Regions from separate parts of the Limnobacter sp. G6BE5S genome, predicted to be linked through region 3. Evidence: predicted binding sites of a transcription regulator. Region 3 holds the regulator's gene; each other region holds the start of a gene.
The links. Region 3 encodes sigma-54, which starts transcription at its own class of promoters, with help from an activator protein. Its sites were predicted from a motif close to TGGCANGNAANCTGCTTT; they were not measured.
Positions count from the first base shown of each region.

Region 1 (4,843 bases), on a different contig from region 3:
GGAGAAGTTTTACAGCCCGGTCAAATCTACAACTCCAACGAGTATGTGTGGTGTGGTCTTCTTGAGTCGATGAATATGGAAGTGCGCTCGGTGGGCATTGTTCCTGATAATTTTGAGGCCACCTGCACTGCGCTACAGTCTTTGGCCGATTGCGATGCGGTGATCAGCTCGGGTGGGGTGTCGGTTGGCGAAGAAGATCATGTGAAACCCGCCATTGAAAAAGTGGGGCAGCTGCGTTCATGGAAAGTGGCGATGAAGCCCGGCAAGCCCATTGCATTTGGTCATATCAATCGACCAGGTGGTGGGCAAAGCTGGTTTTTCGGGTTGCCTGGTAATCCAGTCTCGAGCGCAGTCGCTTTTCAGTTGATTGTGAAACCCTTTCTGGGCCTGCTGGAAGGCCAAGCCCGAAATGAGGTGGACTGGCGTTCGCGCATGCGAAAAGTAAAAGCGGATTTTGCCTGGAGCAAGCCCGATTCTCGCCGTGAAGAGTTTTTGCGGGTCGATGTACAATCTGACAAAGCGGGTTTGTTTGCGAATCAAAGCTCGGGCGTGTTGACTTCGCTGGCCAGCTCCAGCGGTTTGATCAGATTGGCCAAAGGGCAGCAAGTTGAGCCGGGCGGCTGGGTTGATTACGTGTCGTATCAGGATTTGATGAAATGAAAGTAAAAGTGCGGTTTTTTGCGAGCCTGAAAGAATATGTTGGGCGCGACGGTCTGGAGATCAACGCGATATTTTCACCTGCAACCGTGGCAGGTTTGCGTGCCTATTTGTGTGCCGAGTATCCAGATTTCGCCAGGGCCATTTCAGAAGTGGGGCGTGTGCGTGCTGCTGTAAACCAGGACATGGCCGATGATGAAACCCCCGTGGCTGAGCACGCAGAGGTCGCCTTTTTCCCGCCGGTTACAGGGGGTTGAAATGAAGCGCTCCAAGGTCTTGGTTCAAGAGGCAGATTTTGATGTGGCCGAGGAAATTCGCTGGCTTCGGCAAGGTTTGCCCGAAATTGGTGCAGTGGCAAGCTTTATTGGCACCGTGCGCGACATCAACGACAACAGCAAAGTTCAGGCAATGACCCTTGAGCATTACCCGGGCATGACGGAAAAGGCACTTGAAAACATTTTGAAGGTGGCTGATGCACGGTTCGAAATTACATCAGCCATGATTATTCACCGAGTAGGGTCACTGTATCCTGAGGATCAGATCGTGTTTGCCGCAGCCACCAGCGAACACCGGCAGCAGGCTTTTTTGGCCTGTGAGTTCATCATGGATTACCTGAAAACAGAAGCGCCCTTCTGGAAAAAGGAAGACACGCCTGACGGTGCGCGTTGGGTGTCCGCACGCGACAGCGACGATTCCGCCAAAACACGTTGGGAGCAGGCTCAGTGAGTGCGCTGAACGCCTTGGCAGTGTTTGTGGGCGCAGGCTTGGGTGGAGTAGGGCGTTATGGCCTGGGGTTGGTATTGATCCAACCCGCCTGGTTACCTTTTCAAATCGGGACCTTGGCGGCCAACCTGGCGGGCGGCTTTGTCGCCGGTATTTTGTTCTCGGTTTTGGGACCCGTGTGGCTAAAAGCCAACCCTGTGGGTTTGTTTCTCATGACTGGGGTATTGGGTGGGTTGACCACTTTCTCTGCTTTCACAGCCGAAGGCGCTAATTTGTTGCTCGACAAGCCTGTACTGGCCTTGGGGCATGCCGCAGTGCATGTGCTGGGCTGTTTGGCAGCGTTTTTTGTGGCTGGCAGGTTGTTTGGCCTTTTCGGGCAATAATGCCCATATTGCGGCGTTAATGTTGCTCCCAGGGCAGCCCATGAAAACGCCATCCATTTGTACTCGAACGCTGGTGAAAGTCGTTCTTGTCACCCTCAAATCCTTCCAGAACATTGATTGCAAATTCAAAACCATGCTTGGCAGCCAATGTGGCGGCATGGTGTGAGCGAGCACCGCTTCTGCAAATAAAAAGTACCGGTTGATGCTTTTCAACCCGCGCTTCAATTTGAGCAATAAAGTCTGGGTTGCGTATTCCGTCGGGATAATTGTTCCACTCCACGTGAAATGAGCGGTCCTCTGAAAAACTCACTTGCCCAACCCAATCCAGTTCTGCGTCTGTTCGCACATCAATCAGCACGGCATTTTCATCGGTATTGAGTAACGCCCAGGCTTCTTGGGGGGTCAGCGCGCCCAAATAGCCCAGCCCCTTTTCAGACGCGTACTGTTTGGCCAGGTCAATCAATTGTTGTGAGGTGGATGGTGGCATCAAGATGTTGTTCGCAAATGGCATTATCAATGAGTGTATTGTAATACAAGCATGCGATCGATTAGACAAAATACTAATTTGCACCGTTGTGGTGCGTTTTGCACTGTAATGGTGCAAATCAGATTGGATGGATTCAAAGTGACCTGCGTGAAGCCTTGATTTGGTGTTGCCTGCGACTTGGTATGAACTTTGCTTTACCCCTCCACGTTGAAGATTGAATTCGTGCTGAGCGTCATATATAGCTGTATCGAACGTGCTATTGTTTCGCTTAAATCAAAGAGTTCAACCCAGAATTTTTTTAGATCACTATCCACCTCACGTACCAGGAGATTTTCAATGGCGACCGCCCAAGATGTAATGAAGATGGTTGCGGAAAACGAAGTGAAGTTTATTGACTTCCGCTTCACCGACACCAAAGGCAAAGAACAGCACGTGTCTGTGCCAGTTAAGATGTTTGACGAAGACAAGTTCGAGTCTGGCCATGCATTCGATGGCTCTTCCATCGCTGGCTGGAAAGGCATTGAAGCCTCTGACATGCTATTGGTGCCCGATGCTGACACTGCTCGCATGGACCCGTTCCGCGAAGAGCCCACACTGATTTTGACTTGCGATGTAATCGAGCCAACCGATGGCAAGGGTTACGACCGCGACCCACGCTCCATCGCGCGCCGTGCTGAAGCTTATCTGAAGTCCTCTGGCCTGGGCGACACGGCCTACTTCGGTCCAGAACCCGAATTCTTTATTTTCGACAGCATCACCTGGGGTGATGAAATGTCTGGCTGTTTCTTCAAGATCAAATCAGAAGAAGCTGCATGGTCTACCAGCATCGATTACGAGCACGGTAACCTGGGTCATCGCCCAACAGTAAAAGGCGGCTATTTCCCTGTGTCCCCAACTGATTCTTTCCAGGACATTCGTTCGGAAATGTGTCTGTTGCTGGAACAGCAAGGCGTACCCGTTGAAGTGCACCACCACGAAGTGGCTGGCGCAGGCCAGAACGAAATCGGCACCATGTTCTCCACGCTGACCAAGCGCGCTGACTGGACTCAAATTTTGAAGTACACCGTATGGAACGTGGCCGCCAGCTATGGCAAAACAGCCACATTCATGCCCAAGCCAATGTGGGGCGACAACGGTTCCGGTATGCACGTTCACCAGTCGATCTGGAAAGACGGCGTGAACCTGTTTGCTGGTAACGGTTACGCAGGTTTGTCTGATTTCGCCCTGTACTACATCGGCGGTATCATCAAGCACGCACGTGCCCTGAACGCGATCACCAACCCATCTACAAACTCGTACAAGCGTTTGGTGCCTCATTACGAAGCGCCGGTAAAACTGGCTTACTCTGCCAAGAACCGTTCTGCTTCTATCCGCATTCCACACGTGTCCAACCCCAAGGGTCGCCGCATTGAAGCGCGCTTCCCGGATCCAATGGCCAACCCATACCTGGCGTTTTCTGCCTTGTTGATGGCTGGTCTGGACGGCATTCAGAACAAGATTCACCCCGGTGAAGCCTCAACCAAAAACCTGTATGACTTGCCTCCAGAAGAAGACGCATTGGTACCAACCGTGTGTTCCAGCCTGGAACAGGCATTGGAAGCCCTGCAGGCTGACCACGAGTTCCTGACTCGTGGTGGCGTGTTCAGCAAGGAAATGATTGATTCATACATTGCCTTGAAAATGGAAGAAGTTCAGCGCTTGCGCATGAGCCCACACCCAGCTGAATACGACATGTACTACGGCCTGTAATTCAGACTGTACGCATTAGTCCGATGTGAAAATGGCCCTGCAAAGGGCCATTTTTGTTTTGAACAGTTTGTAAAGGTCTTCCCCCGTCTGGTATCAGCACTCGCCTTCAATGGGGAGGGGCTTCCGAAGGGGATCGAGTATCATGAAAGTCGTCCGGAATTTTTTAGAGATGCAACCATGGTGAAGTCGAGCGTCATCCAACATTTATTTTTTGCCTTGGTGCTGGGGGTTTTTGTTGTACCCAAGGCGCAAGCCAAAGGCACCGAAATGTTTGTGTGTACAGGCGCAGACGGTGTTCGAACCTATCAAAACTCGGATGGTGGTGCCGGCTGTGTGCCTTTGAACCTGAATCCGATTACTGTGGTGCCTTCTCCCCGTTCAGCCTCAAAAAGCAACGGAATGTCCGGGCCTTCCTCCACCGGTGGTTCTGGAAGGCGAGCCACGGCTGCTTACGACAACCGTTCAGCCTCTGATTTCAATGCGAAAGACGATCGAATGAAAATTATGCAAGAAGAGTTGCGCATTGAAGAAAGCAAGTTGAAGTCTTTGCAAGACGAATACAAAAACGGCCAGCCTGATCGCTTGGGCAGTGAGAAAAATTACCAAAAATATTTGGACCGTGTTTCACGACTTGAGCAGGAAATCATGGTGACCAATGACAATATTGAAATTCTTAAAACAGAATTGATCCGTCTTTCAAAATAGCTGTTTTGAATGCCGCCGGGTCACCCGAGGACGAAGTGAAAAAAGAACGGTTTCAAGGCCTTGAATTGTTGGCCACTGCGGTGGTGGTAAGTAACCCGGAAGGCGTGGTGTTGTACGCCAATCTGTCTGCCGAAACTTT
Region 1 is NZ_JBZFLM010000004.1:122,642-127,484, forward strand. Features, by position in the region: gene ACVL1J_RS08525 (molybdopterin molybdotransferase MoeA) at 1-660, shown strand, start outside; gene moaD (molybdopterin converting factor subunit 1) at 657-914, shown strand; gene moaE (molybdopterin synthase catalytic subunit MoaE) at 916-1,383, shown strand; gene ACVL1J_RS08540 (fluoride efflux transporter FluC) at 1,380-1,763, shown strand; gene ACVL1J_RS08545 (rhodanese-like domain-containing protein) at 1,780-2,250, opposite strand; gene glnA (type I glutamate--ammonia ligase) at 2,587-3,999, shown strand; gene ACVL1J_RS08555 (DUF4124 domain-containing protein) at 4,177-4,704, shown strand; gene glnL (nitrogen regulation protein NR(II)) at 4,710-4,843, shown strand, end outside.
Region 1: glnA (type I glutamate--ammonia ligase) is a predicted target of sigma-54. The motif match lies at 2,429-2,446, and genes of this name have one in related genera.

Region 2 (4,843 bases), on a different contig from region 3:
GCGTTCATATTCAGCGCCCACCATTTTGCTGGCCCACAGGCCGGTGTGCTTGGCGTATTGTTCCACCAGCTTCACTTGCTCGTCTTCACGGCCAGTCAACTTCAGGTAGTCAATGGTTTGCTCGTCGATGTAGAACATCGCCGCGGTGGCACCGTATTCTGGTGTCATGTTCGAAATCGTGGCGCGGTCGCCGATGCTCAGGCTATTCGCGCCTTCACCGAAAAACTCCAGGTAAGCACCCACCACGCGTTCCTTGCGCAAAAATGCGGTCAGTTCCAGCACGATGTCGGTGGCGGTAATGCCGGGCTGGCGCTTGCCAGTCAGTTCCACACCCACGATGTCGGGCAGGCGCATCATCGACGCACGGCCCAGCATCACGGTTTCTGCTTCAAGACCACCCACGCCAATCGAGATCACGCCCAGCGCATCCACGTGTGGCGTGTGGCTGTCCGTGCCCACACAGGTGTCGGGGAAAGCAACGCCTTCGCGAACCTGCACCACCGGCGACATTTTTTCCAGATTGATCTGGTGCATGATGCCGTTGCCCGCTGGAATCACGTCCACATTCTTGAATGCGGTTTTGGTCCAGTTGATGAAGTGGAAACGGTCTTCGTTGCGGCGTTCTTCGATGTCGCGGTTTTTCTGAAATGCATCGGGATCAAATCCACCACATTCCACAGCCAGTGAATGGTCCACAATCAATTGCGTGGGCACCACCGGGTTGACCAGGGATGGGTCGCCACCTTGGTCGGCAATCGCATTGCGCAGGCCAGCCAAGTCCACCAAAGCCGTTTGGCCCAGAATGTCGTGGCACACCACGCGCGCAGGGTACCAGGGAAAGTCCAGGTCGCGCTTGCGGTAAATGAATTGTTTTAGGCTCTCGGTGAGTGCGCTGGGTTCACAGCGGCGCACCAGTTGCTCGGCCAACACCTTGCTGGTGTAGGGCAGTTTGTCCCAAGCACCAGGCTCGATCGCATCAACAGCCGCCTGGGTGTCGAAGAAATCAAGCTGGGTGCCGGGCAGGTTCTTTCTGAATTGTGTGTTCATGCTTATTTGCGATCCTTGATGGCTACAAATTTCTGGTCTTCCGGGCCCGTGTAATTGGCGCTTGGGCGAATGATCTTGCCGTCAATGCGTTGTTCAATTACGTGGGCGCTCCAGCCGGAAGTGCGGGCAATTACAAACAGCGGGGTGAACATGGCAGTGGGCACGCCCATCATGTGGTAGCTCACCGCGCTGAACCAGTCCAGGTTCGGGAACATTTTTTTGATTTCCCACATTGTGCTTTCCAGGCGTTCGGCGATGTTGTACATCTTCATGTTGTTCTGTTCTTTGGACAAATCCTCTGCCACTTTCTTGATCACCACGTTGCGGGGGTCGCTCACGGTGTACACCGGGTGACCAAAACCAATCACCACTTCTTTGCGTTCAACACGGGCGCGAATGTCGGCCTCGGCTTCATCTGGATTGTCGTAGCGCTTCTGGATTTCGAAGGCCACCTCGTTGGCGCCACCGTGCTTGGGGCCACGCAGGGCACCAATGCCGCCACAAATGGCGGAATACATATCCGATCCTGTACCCGCCACCACGCGGCTGGTGAAGGTAGAGGCATTGAATTCGTGCTCTGCGTACAGAATCAGTGAGGTGTGCATGGCGCTAACCCAGCTGTCGCGCGGTTTTTCGCCGTGCAGCAGGTGCAGGAAGTGGCCGCCGATTGAATCATCGTCGGTTTCTACTTCAATGCGCTTGCCGTTGTGGCTGTAGTGGTACCAGTACAGCAACATTGAACCCAGCGAAGCCATCAGCTTGTCGGCAATGTCACGCGCACCAGGGTGGTTGTGGTCGTCTTTCTCGGGTTGCAGGCAGCCCAGCACGGAAACACCTGTGCGCATCACGTCCATGGGGTGTGCTGAAGGGGGCAGGGCTTCCAAAGCCTGTTTCACGCCTGCAGGAATACCACGCAAGGCTTTCAGTTTCAGTTTGTAGCCAGCCAGTTCAGCTGTTGTAGGCAGTTTGCCATGCACCAGCAGGTAAGCAATTTCTTCGAATTCGGTGGTGGTGGCCAGGTCCAGAATGTCGTAACCGCGGTAAGCCAAATCGTTACCTGTGCGGCCAACCGTACACAGGGCAGTGTTGCCAGCGGCGGTACCGGAAAGGGCTACAGATTTCTTCGGCTTGAAGCCAGGGGTTGTTGTTGTTTGTTGCTCAGACATTGCTGTCTCCTGTCAAATTAAATGTTTTATAACAATTGTTTATTGTGTTTTATTAAAGTTATTTCTGCTTAAATAAGGCGTCCAGTTTCTGCTCAAAATCGTGGTAGCCAATGCTGTCATACAGCTCCATGCGAGTTTGCATGGTGTCTAAAACATTCTTTTGCGTGCCGTCGCGGCGAACAGCCTCATACACATTCTGTGCGGCTTTGTTCATCGCGCGGAAAGCGCTCAAGGGGTACAGCACCAAGCCCACGCCCACACCTTTCAATTCTTCGGTGGTAAACAGGGGTGTAGAACCAAACTCAGTGATATTGGCCAGCACGGGCACTTTCACGGCGTCGACAAACTGTCGGTACATGCTCAGTTCAGTCATGGCTTCGGGGAAAATCATGTCGGCACCGGCTTCAACGCAAGCGCAGGCCCGGTCGATTGCTGACTGCAAACCTTCCACGGCCAGCGCATCAGTGCGGGCCATGATCACAAAATCATCTGAACCGCGAGCATCCACTGCCGCTTTGATGCGATCAACCATTTCAGCCTGGGTCACAATGGCTTTGCCTGGGCGGTGGCCACAGCGCTTGGCGCCCACTTGGTCTTCAATGTGCATGGCTGCTGCGCCAGCTTTCATCATTGCCTTGGTGGTACGGGCAATGTTGAAGGCCGATGATCCAAAACCAGTGTCGACGTCGACCAGCAGTGGGGTGTCGCACACATCAGTAATGCGGCGCACGTCGGTCAACACATCATCCAGGCCTGAAATGCCAAGGTCGGGCAGGCCGAGCGACCCAGCCGCCACACCACCACCACTCAGGTAAATGGCTTTGAAACCAGCACGTTTGGCCAGCAAGGCGTGGTTGGCGTTGATCGCGCCGATTACTTGCAACGGTTGTTCTTCTTTTACGGCCTGACGAAAACGGGCGCCAGCTGAATTTTGAGTCATGGTGTTCTCCTTGTTGTATGTTTTTTGTGGTGCAGGGTTCGTGCCAGTTTCAATAAAAATAAAAAATATCTTTTTTTAACAATTGTTTAAGAGATTAATCTAATCAATATTGTGAAAATTTGCCTATTCATTTGAAACACTTTTGTGTAAGATGAAACGCAAATATGTTTCAAATGGTAAAGAAGGTGTTTTAAATGAAACCCAGAATCGTGGTGTTCAGCATCAGTGCCCTGGCAGGCACATTGCGCGAAATTGCGCGCGATTACACCAGTTCAGCCAATATTGAACTGGTGCCCAAAGCCTATGAAGACGCTTTGGCCTACGCCCGAAATCGCTATTACACCGACACGGCCGACGTGTTTATTGCGGCTGGTTCAAATGCAGCCTTCCTTCAGAATCAGCTCGAAGCGCCCTTGGTCATTATTCGTACCGATGGTTTTGATGTGATGCAAGCCTTGGCCTCAGCCAGAAAAGCGTCTTCGGCAGTCGGTTTGGTCAGCTATGAACATTCCTTCGACGAACTGGAGCAGTTTGCCCGAGCCTTTGATGTTCCCCTCAGTACACGCACCTATCGAACCCCCGAAGACGCCCGCCGCGCTGTGCGCGAACTGGCACAACTCGGCGTTCAGGTGGTGGTTGGGTCTGGCCTGGTGACTGAAATTGCCCAGGAAATGGGTATGGATGCCATTCTGATTTATTCTCGCCAAGGGGTGGTCAAGGCCTTTGATGAGGCCACTCGTTTGGCCAGCGCCAAAGCCACTGGCGGTGTGCGGCGCAATAGCCAGGCCTATACCTTTCACACCGAACAGGATTTGATTGGCAGCAGCGCAGCCGTGCAAAGGCTTCGAAGCACCATTCGCTTGTGTGGCAGCATTGATTTTTCTGTTCTTATTCAAGGTGAAACAGGGGTGGGCAAAGAACTGGTGGCCCAATCCATTCACACTGCCAGCCCCCGGGCGGGCAAGCCTTTTGTGGCCATTAACTGCGCATCGCTCACTGAAAGCCTGCTGGAAAGCGAGCTGTTTGGTTATGAGGAGGGCGCGTTTTCAGGGGCCGTGAAAGGTGGGCGTGCCGGCATGTTTGAAAGCGCGCAAGGCGGCACCGTGTTTCTCGATGAAATTGGCGACATGCCGCTGGCCTTTCAAACCCGCTTGTTGCGTATTCTGGAAGATGGCACAGTACGCCGAATCGGTTCAGCCTCTTCGCGAAAAGTCGATTTCAGGCTGCTGGCTGCCAGCAATGTAAACTTGCAGCAAGCTGTTGAAGAAGGGCGCTTTCGTGAAGACTTGTATTTCCGCTTGAATGAAATGTTGATCCAGATCCCACCGCTGCGTGAGCGCACCGAGGACATTGGCGAATTGGCAGGTTACTTTCTGCGAACCACCCCTGTGCGGGTCAGCAAATCAAGATTTGATGAGTTTTTAAACGCAGCGTTGCCCGTACTTCAAACTTTGCCTTGGCCGGGCAATATTCGGCAGTTAAAAAATGTGTGCCGCAGGGCCGCCGTGTTAATGCTTCAAGAAAGTGATCTTTCATCCTGGCGAGCCTGGTTTCCGGACTTGATCACCGCGACCCCGACCCCGACCCCGATATCAATACCGACATTGCCCGATATGCCTTCAGAATCTTTCGACAATATGAATGCGCTGGCCTTGGCTTATAGCAGGGCACCCAAGCAGGAACGGGCGAC
Region 2 is NZ_JBZFLM010000002.1:147,289-152,131, forward strand. Features, by position in the region: gene acnD (Fe/S-dependent 2-methylisocitrate dehydratase AcnD) at 1-1,047, opposite strand, end outside; gene prpC (bifunctional 2-methylcitrate synthase/citrate synthase) at 1,050-2,213, opposite strand; gene prpB (methylisocitrate lyase) at 2,272-3,153, opposite strand; gene prpR (propionate catabolism operon regulatory protein PrpR) at 3,348-4,843, shown strand, end outside.
Region 2: prpB (methylisocitrate lyase) is a predicted target of sigma-54. The motif match lies at 3,182-3,199, and genes of this name have one in related genera.

Region 3 (4,843 bases):
CTTCGGAGGACAAACGTTGAATGACCTGCGGTATGAAAGAAGGGGGCAGGTTGTCGACGCAGTAAAAGTGCGAATCTTCCAGCGCGCGAATTGCGACTGATTTGCCAGAGCCGGACAAGCCGGTGACCAATACAACTTTCATGTCAGTCATGGCCCATGTCCGTTTCAGTGTCGGGGTCGACTTGAAGGTGGTCAATGCCACCGAGTTCACTGAGCATGGCTTTTTGTTGCCGCACCATGAACTCGTCGAGCGTATTAATGCCCCGCATTTGCAAAATGGTGTTGCGCACCGCAGCTTCCAGCAAAACTGCAAGGTTTCGGCCCGCGGCCACGGGCAAGATGGCTTTGCGAATGGGGAGTCCAAGCACTTCCTGGAATTGCGGTTCGGTGACCAGTCGTTCCTGATGCAATTCCAAAGACGCTTTGCGCACCAAATGCACAATCAGCTTGAGCCGCATTTTACGGCGCACTGCCGTTTCACCAAAAATTGCCTTGATGTCGAGCAGCCCAACCCCACGCACTTCCATCAAGTTGCGGATCAATTCGGGGCAACGGCCTTCAATAAGGTTGGGGGCCACGCGCGAGAATTCCACCACGTCGTCGGCCACCAAGCCATGGCCGCGAGAAATCAATTCAAGACCGAGTTCGCTTTTGCCCAATCCCGATTCACCACAAATGAGCACGCCCATGCCGAGCACGTCCATGAACACGCCGTGCATCATGGTGGTGGGGGCCAGCCATTTGTTGATGTATACGCGCAGAAAGTCGATAATTTCTGCGGCAGACAGCGGTGTGGCCAGCAACGGGATGTTGGATTCGTCGCAAGCCGCTTTGAGCAATGCGTGTGGCTGAAAAGATTCGGCGACGATGATGGCGGGAGGGTCGCCTTCGATCAGTTTATCAATTTGATGTTTTTTGCGAGCATCGCTGATGCGGGCGAAGTATTCGATTTCCTGGCGACCAAAAACCTGGATACGGCCAGGGTGAATGGTGTTGAGGTGACCTACGAGATCGGAGGATGCGAAGCACTGAAGATCAAGGTGACGATCACCACCGTTTAAACCGGCAAGCCAGTCGAGTTTGAGTTTGTTGCGGTTGGCTTCGATCAGTTCTTTCAGTTGCTTCACAGGCTTAACTCGCTGGTTGGTAAGGCTCCCAGTTGGCGATCAATTGGTGAGTGGCACCAGGATCGGATTCTGTCATGAGTTTCTCACGGAAATCCTTGTCAGACAGCATTTGAGCCAGTTCTGACAGTATATCCAGATGATGCTGGTTTGCGCTTTCAGGCACCAGCAAAAACATGAGTAGCTTGACGGGTTGGCCGTCAGGGGCATCAAACGGAATGGGATCTTGCACACGCACAAGGCTGGCGATGGGTTCGCGCAGGCCTTTGATGCGGCCATGCGGCACCGCCACCTGCTGGCCAAGGCCAGTGGAGCCCAAACGCTCACGCGCAAAAAGACTGTCGAACACCTTGGACCGTGCAATGCCCTGGTTGTTTTCAAAGACCAGTCCGGCCTGTTCAAACACGCGCTTTTTGCTGGTGACCTGTGTGTCCAACAATATGTTGGATGGTGGAAGTAGATTTGCGATCAAGTTCATCGCTGTTGATTCCTGAGACCCGCTTCTAATCGTGGGGCCGATTATACGCCATAAAAACACAAAAGGCGGATTGAAGTCCGCCTTTTGAATTTCCCTGAAATTACAGTGGTTTATTCAGCTTCTTCTACCACTTGGTGTTTTATGGGCGTGTGATTGTGATTGGTAAGTTTGTCTTTGTGCCGCAATACCTGGCGATCGAGTTTGTCGGCCAGCGCATCAATGGCTGCGTAGAGGTTTTCATGACTTGATTCAGCGTGTATGTCTTTGCCGCGAACGTGCAGCGTAACATCTGCCCTTTGAACCAGCTTGACCACCGAGATGGTCACCGATGCATCAATGACGTGATCAAAATGCCTTTTCACCCGGTCCAGTTTTTCAATTACATAATTTCGAATAGCTGGGGTAACTTCCAGATGATGACCATTGATGTTCAAGTTCATAAGGTATCTCCTTTCGTTGCTGCGGGGGGAAGCTTTAACTTTAAAGCGACTTACGCATGTTCACCGGGGGTATTTTCAGTGATTCCCGGTATTTAGCGACCGTGCGTCTTGCGACCACGATGCCCTGTTGACCGAGTAGGTCGGCGATTTGGCTGTCAGATATCGGCTGCTTGGCGTCCTCCGCAGAAATCAGTTGCTTGATGAGTGCACGGATGGCCGTGCTGGAAGCTTGCCCACCTGAATCGGTGGAAACATGACTTCCGAAGAAATACTTTAGCTCAACCAACCCATAGGGCGTCAACATATATTTTTGCGTGGTAACCCTTGACACGGTCGATTCATGCAGTCCCAGTAAATCAGCAATTTCCCGCAGAACCAAGGGTTGCATTGCGATTTCGCCATGATTGAAGTAGCCGATTTGTCGTTCTACGATCGCTTGGCTCACCCGTAAAATAGTGTCAAATCGCTGTTGAACGTTTTTTAAGAGCCACCGGGCCTCTTGAAGTTGCGCGCTGAGTTGTGCGCTTTGACCACGGTGAGACCTCAGGATCGAGGCGTACATTTCATTGATTCGAATTTTGGGCATTACATCGGGGTTGAGCTGCACATGCCATTGTCCACTGAGTTTTTTAACAATGACATCGGGCACCACATGATCGTCGTCAATGCGCCGAAAGCGCGCGCCGGGAAAAGGTTCTAGCGAGCGGATTATTTGATGGCAGATCTTTAAAGTGTCTTCGTCGACATTCAGGGCTTTCTTCAGTTTGGTGAAGTCACGCTGGGCGAGCAAACTCAAATGGTCGCGGATAATGTGTTGGCAGTTGCCGTACAGGTTTGTTTGGCAAGTAATGTCCCGGCGCTGGGCCAGTTGCAGCAACAGGCACTCTGCCGCATTGCGTGCGCCCACGCCGGGTGGGTCGAAGCTTTGCAGCAGGCGCAGTGCCGCGCTCAGTTCTTCAAACTCCAGGTCGGGTTCGTCCTGCAAGGTTTCCCACAGGTCTTCAAGTTCAACGGTCAGGTAGCCATCGTCGCTAAGGTAGTCGATCAGCCACAGCACCAGGTTTTTGTCGCGTTCGCTGGCCTGCGTCATGCGCAGCTGGTCGATGAGGTGTTGGTGCAGGCTGCTGTCGGGCGCAGCCAGTTGAAGGCCGGGTTTTTCTTCGTCGCCATCGGCACCTGCGCCGCTGTTGTCGCGCCAGTCACCTTCCCAGTTGTCCTGAATGGAGTCGATGGTCTCGCGTTGAACAATTTCTTCGCTTTGGTTGTCTTGTTCAGCTTGTTGATCGCTGACGGGCTCACTGGCTTTGCGTGGGTCCGGTTCGGCTTCGAAGCTGTCGCCCTGTGGCTCGTGCAATTCGCCATTGCTGCTGTCCAGGCTGAGTGTACGTTCGCCTTCAACAGCCTCTTCATCGGCCAGCTCGAGTAGCGGGTTTTCGGCCAGTGCCTGTTGAATTTCCTGCTGCAGTTCGAGTGTGGACAGTTGCAGCAATCGAATGGATTGCTGAAGCTGCGGCGTGAGCGTGAGATTTTGGGAAACTTTAAGCTGAAGGGATTGTTTCATGGGGGCTCAGCTTTACATCCGGAAGTGTTCGCCGAGATACACGCGGCGTACATCGTCGTTCTTCACAATTTGTTCCGGACTACCCGAGGCCAATACTCGACCTGCACTGATAATGTAAGCACGATCGCAAATGCCCAGCGTTTCGCGCACGTTGTGGTCGGTGATCAACACGCCAATTCCTTTCGATTTCAGAAAGGCCACAATGCGTTGAATTTCCAGTACGGCGATTGGGTCTACGCCTGCGAAAGGCTCATCCAGCAAAATAAAGCGGGGTTGGCTGCCCAATGCGCGCGCAATTTCCAGGCGGCGGCGTTCGCCACCTGAAAGTGAGGCGGCCAGCGAGGTGCGAATGTGTGAAATTTGCAGGTCGTTGAGCAAGTCTTCAACCGCTTGGTCCACCGTTTTGTCTTTGGGCGGATTAATTTCCAGTACAGCGCGAATGTTTTCTTCCACCGTCAACTTGCGAAATACGGAAGCCTCTTGGGGAAGATAGGACAGGCCCGCACGCGCACGTTCATGAATGGGTTGAAGCGTGATGTCACGGCCTTCGAGGCAGATATTGCCTTCGTCGGCGCTGACCAGGCCCACGATCATGTAAAAGCAGGTGGTTTTGCCAGCACCATTGGGGCCCAGCAAGCCAACCACTTCACCGGTGTCCACATGCAGTGAGACATCTTCAATTACACGCTTGCTGCGGTAGGCCTTGCGCAGGCTGAGTGCCTGAAGTCGGCCCTGACCAGTCAAGGTTTGAGCGGGGGTGTTACTCACTTGCTGCCCCCTTTTGGCGCTGGTTCGGGCGCTGGTGCAGGCGCTTGGGTTTTCGGCTTGATGACTGCCTGCACGCGAGAGGATCCGCTGCTGTTGGGCGAGCCCACCACATTCAAAAATTCGGTGTTCTGTTCATAAGTAATTTTGGTGCCGGAAATTGATTCAGTCAGCTGACCATTGGTGCTTTTCTGAATGCTGGCTGCGCCGGTCAGCGTAACAATCGATTTGTCGCCGTCAAATTCAATCGTGTTGCCAGTGCCGTTGATCAGCAAGACTTCATTGGGGCGTTCAGAGTCGCGTTGTTGTTTGAAGCGGGCGGGTTTTCCTTCCACTGTGGCGAATTGGGTGCCGTCGCTGCGTTCAGTCAACGTGAGTTTGTCGCCGCGAATCACAAGGCTTCCGCGCGTTAGTAACACATTGCCTGTAAACACGTTCACGTTCGACTTTTCGTTGTACGTCATCTGGTTGGCGT
Region 3 is NZ_JBZFLM010000001.1:127,972-132,814, reverse strand. Features, by position in the region: gene rapZ (RNase adapter RapZ) at 1-151, opposite strand, end outside; gene hprK (HPr(Ser) kinase/phosphatase) at 144-1,127, opposite strand; gene ACVL1J_RS00625 (PTS sugar transporter subunit IIA) at 1,132-1,602, opposite strand; gene hpf (ribosome hibernation-promoting factor, HPF/YfiA family) at 1,713-2,042, opposite strand; gene ACVL1J_RS00615 (RNA polymerase factor sigma-54) at 2,083-3,603, opposite strand; gene lptB (LPS export ABC transporter ATP-binding protein) at 3,616-4,371, opposite strand; gene lptA (lipopolysaccharide transport periplasmic protein LptA) at 4,368-4,843, opposite strand, start outside.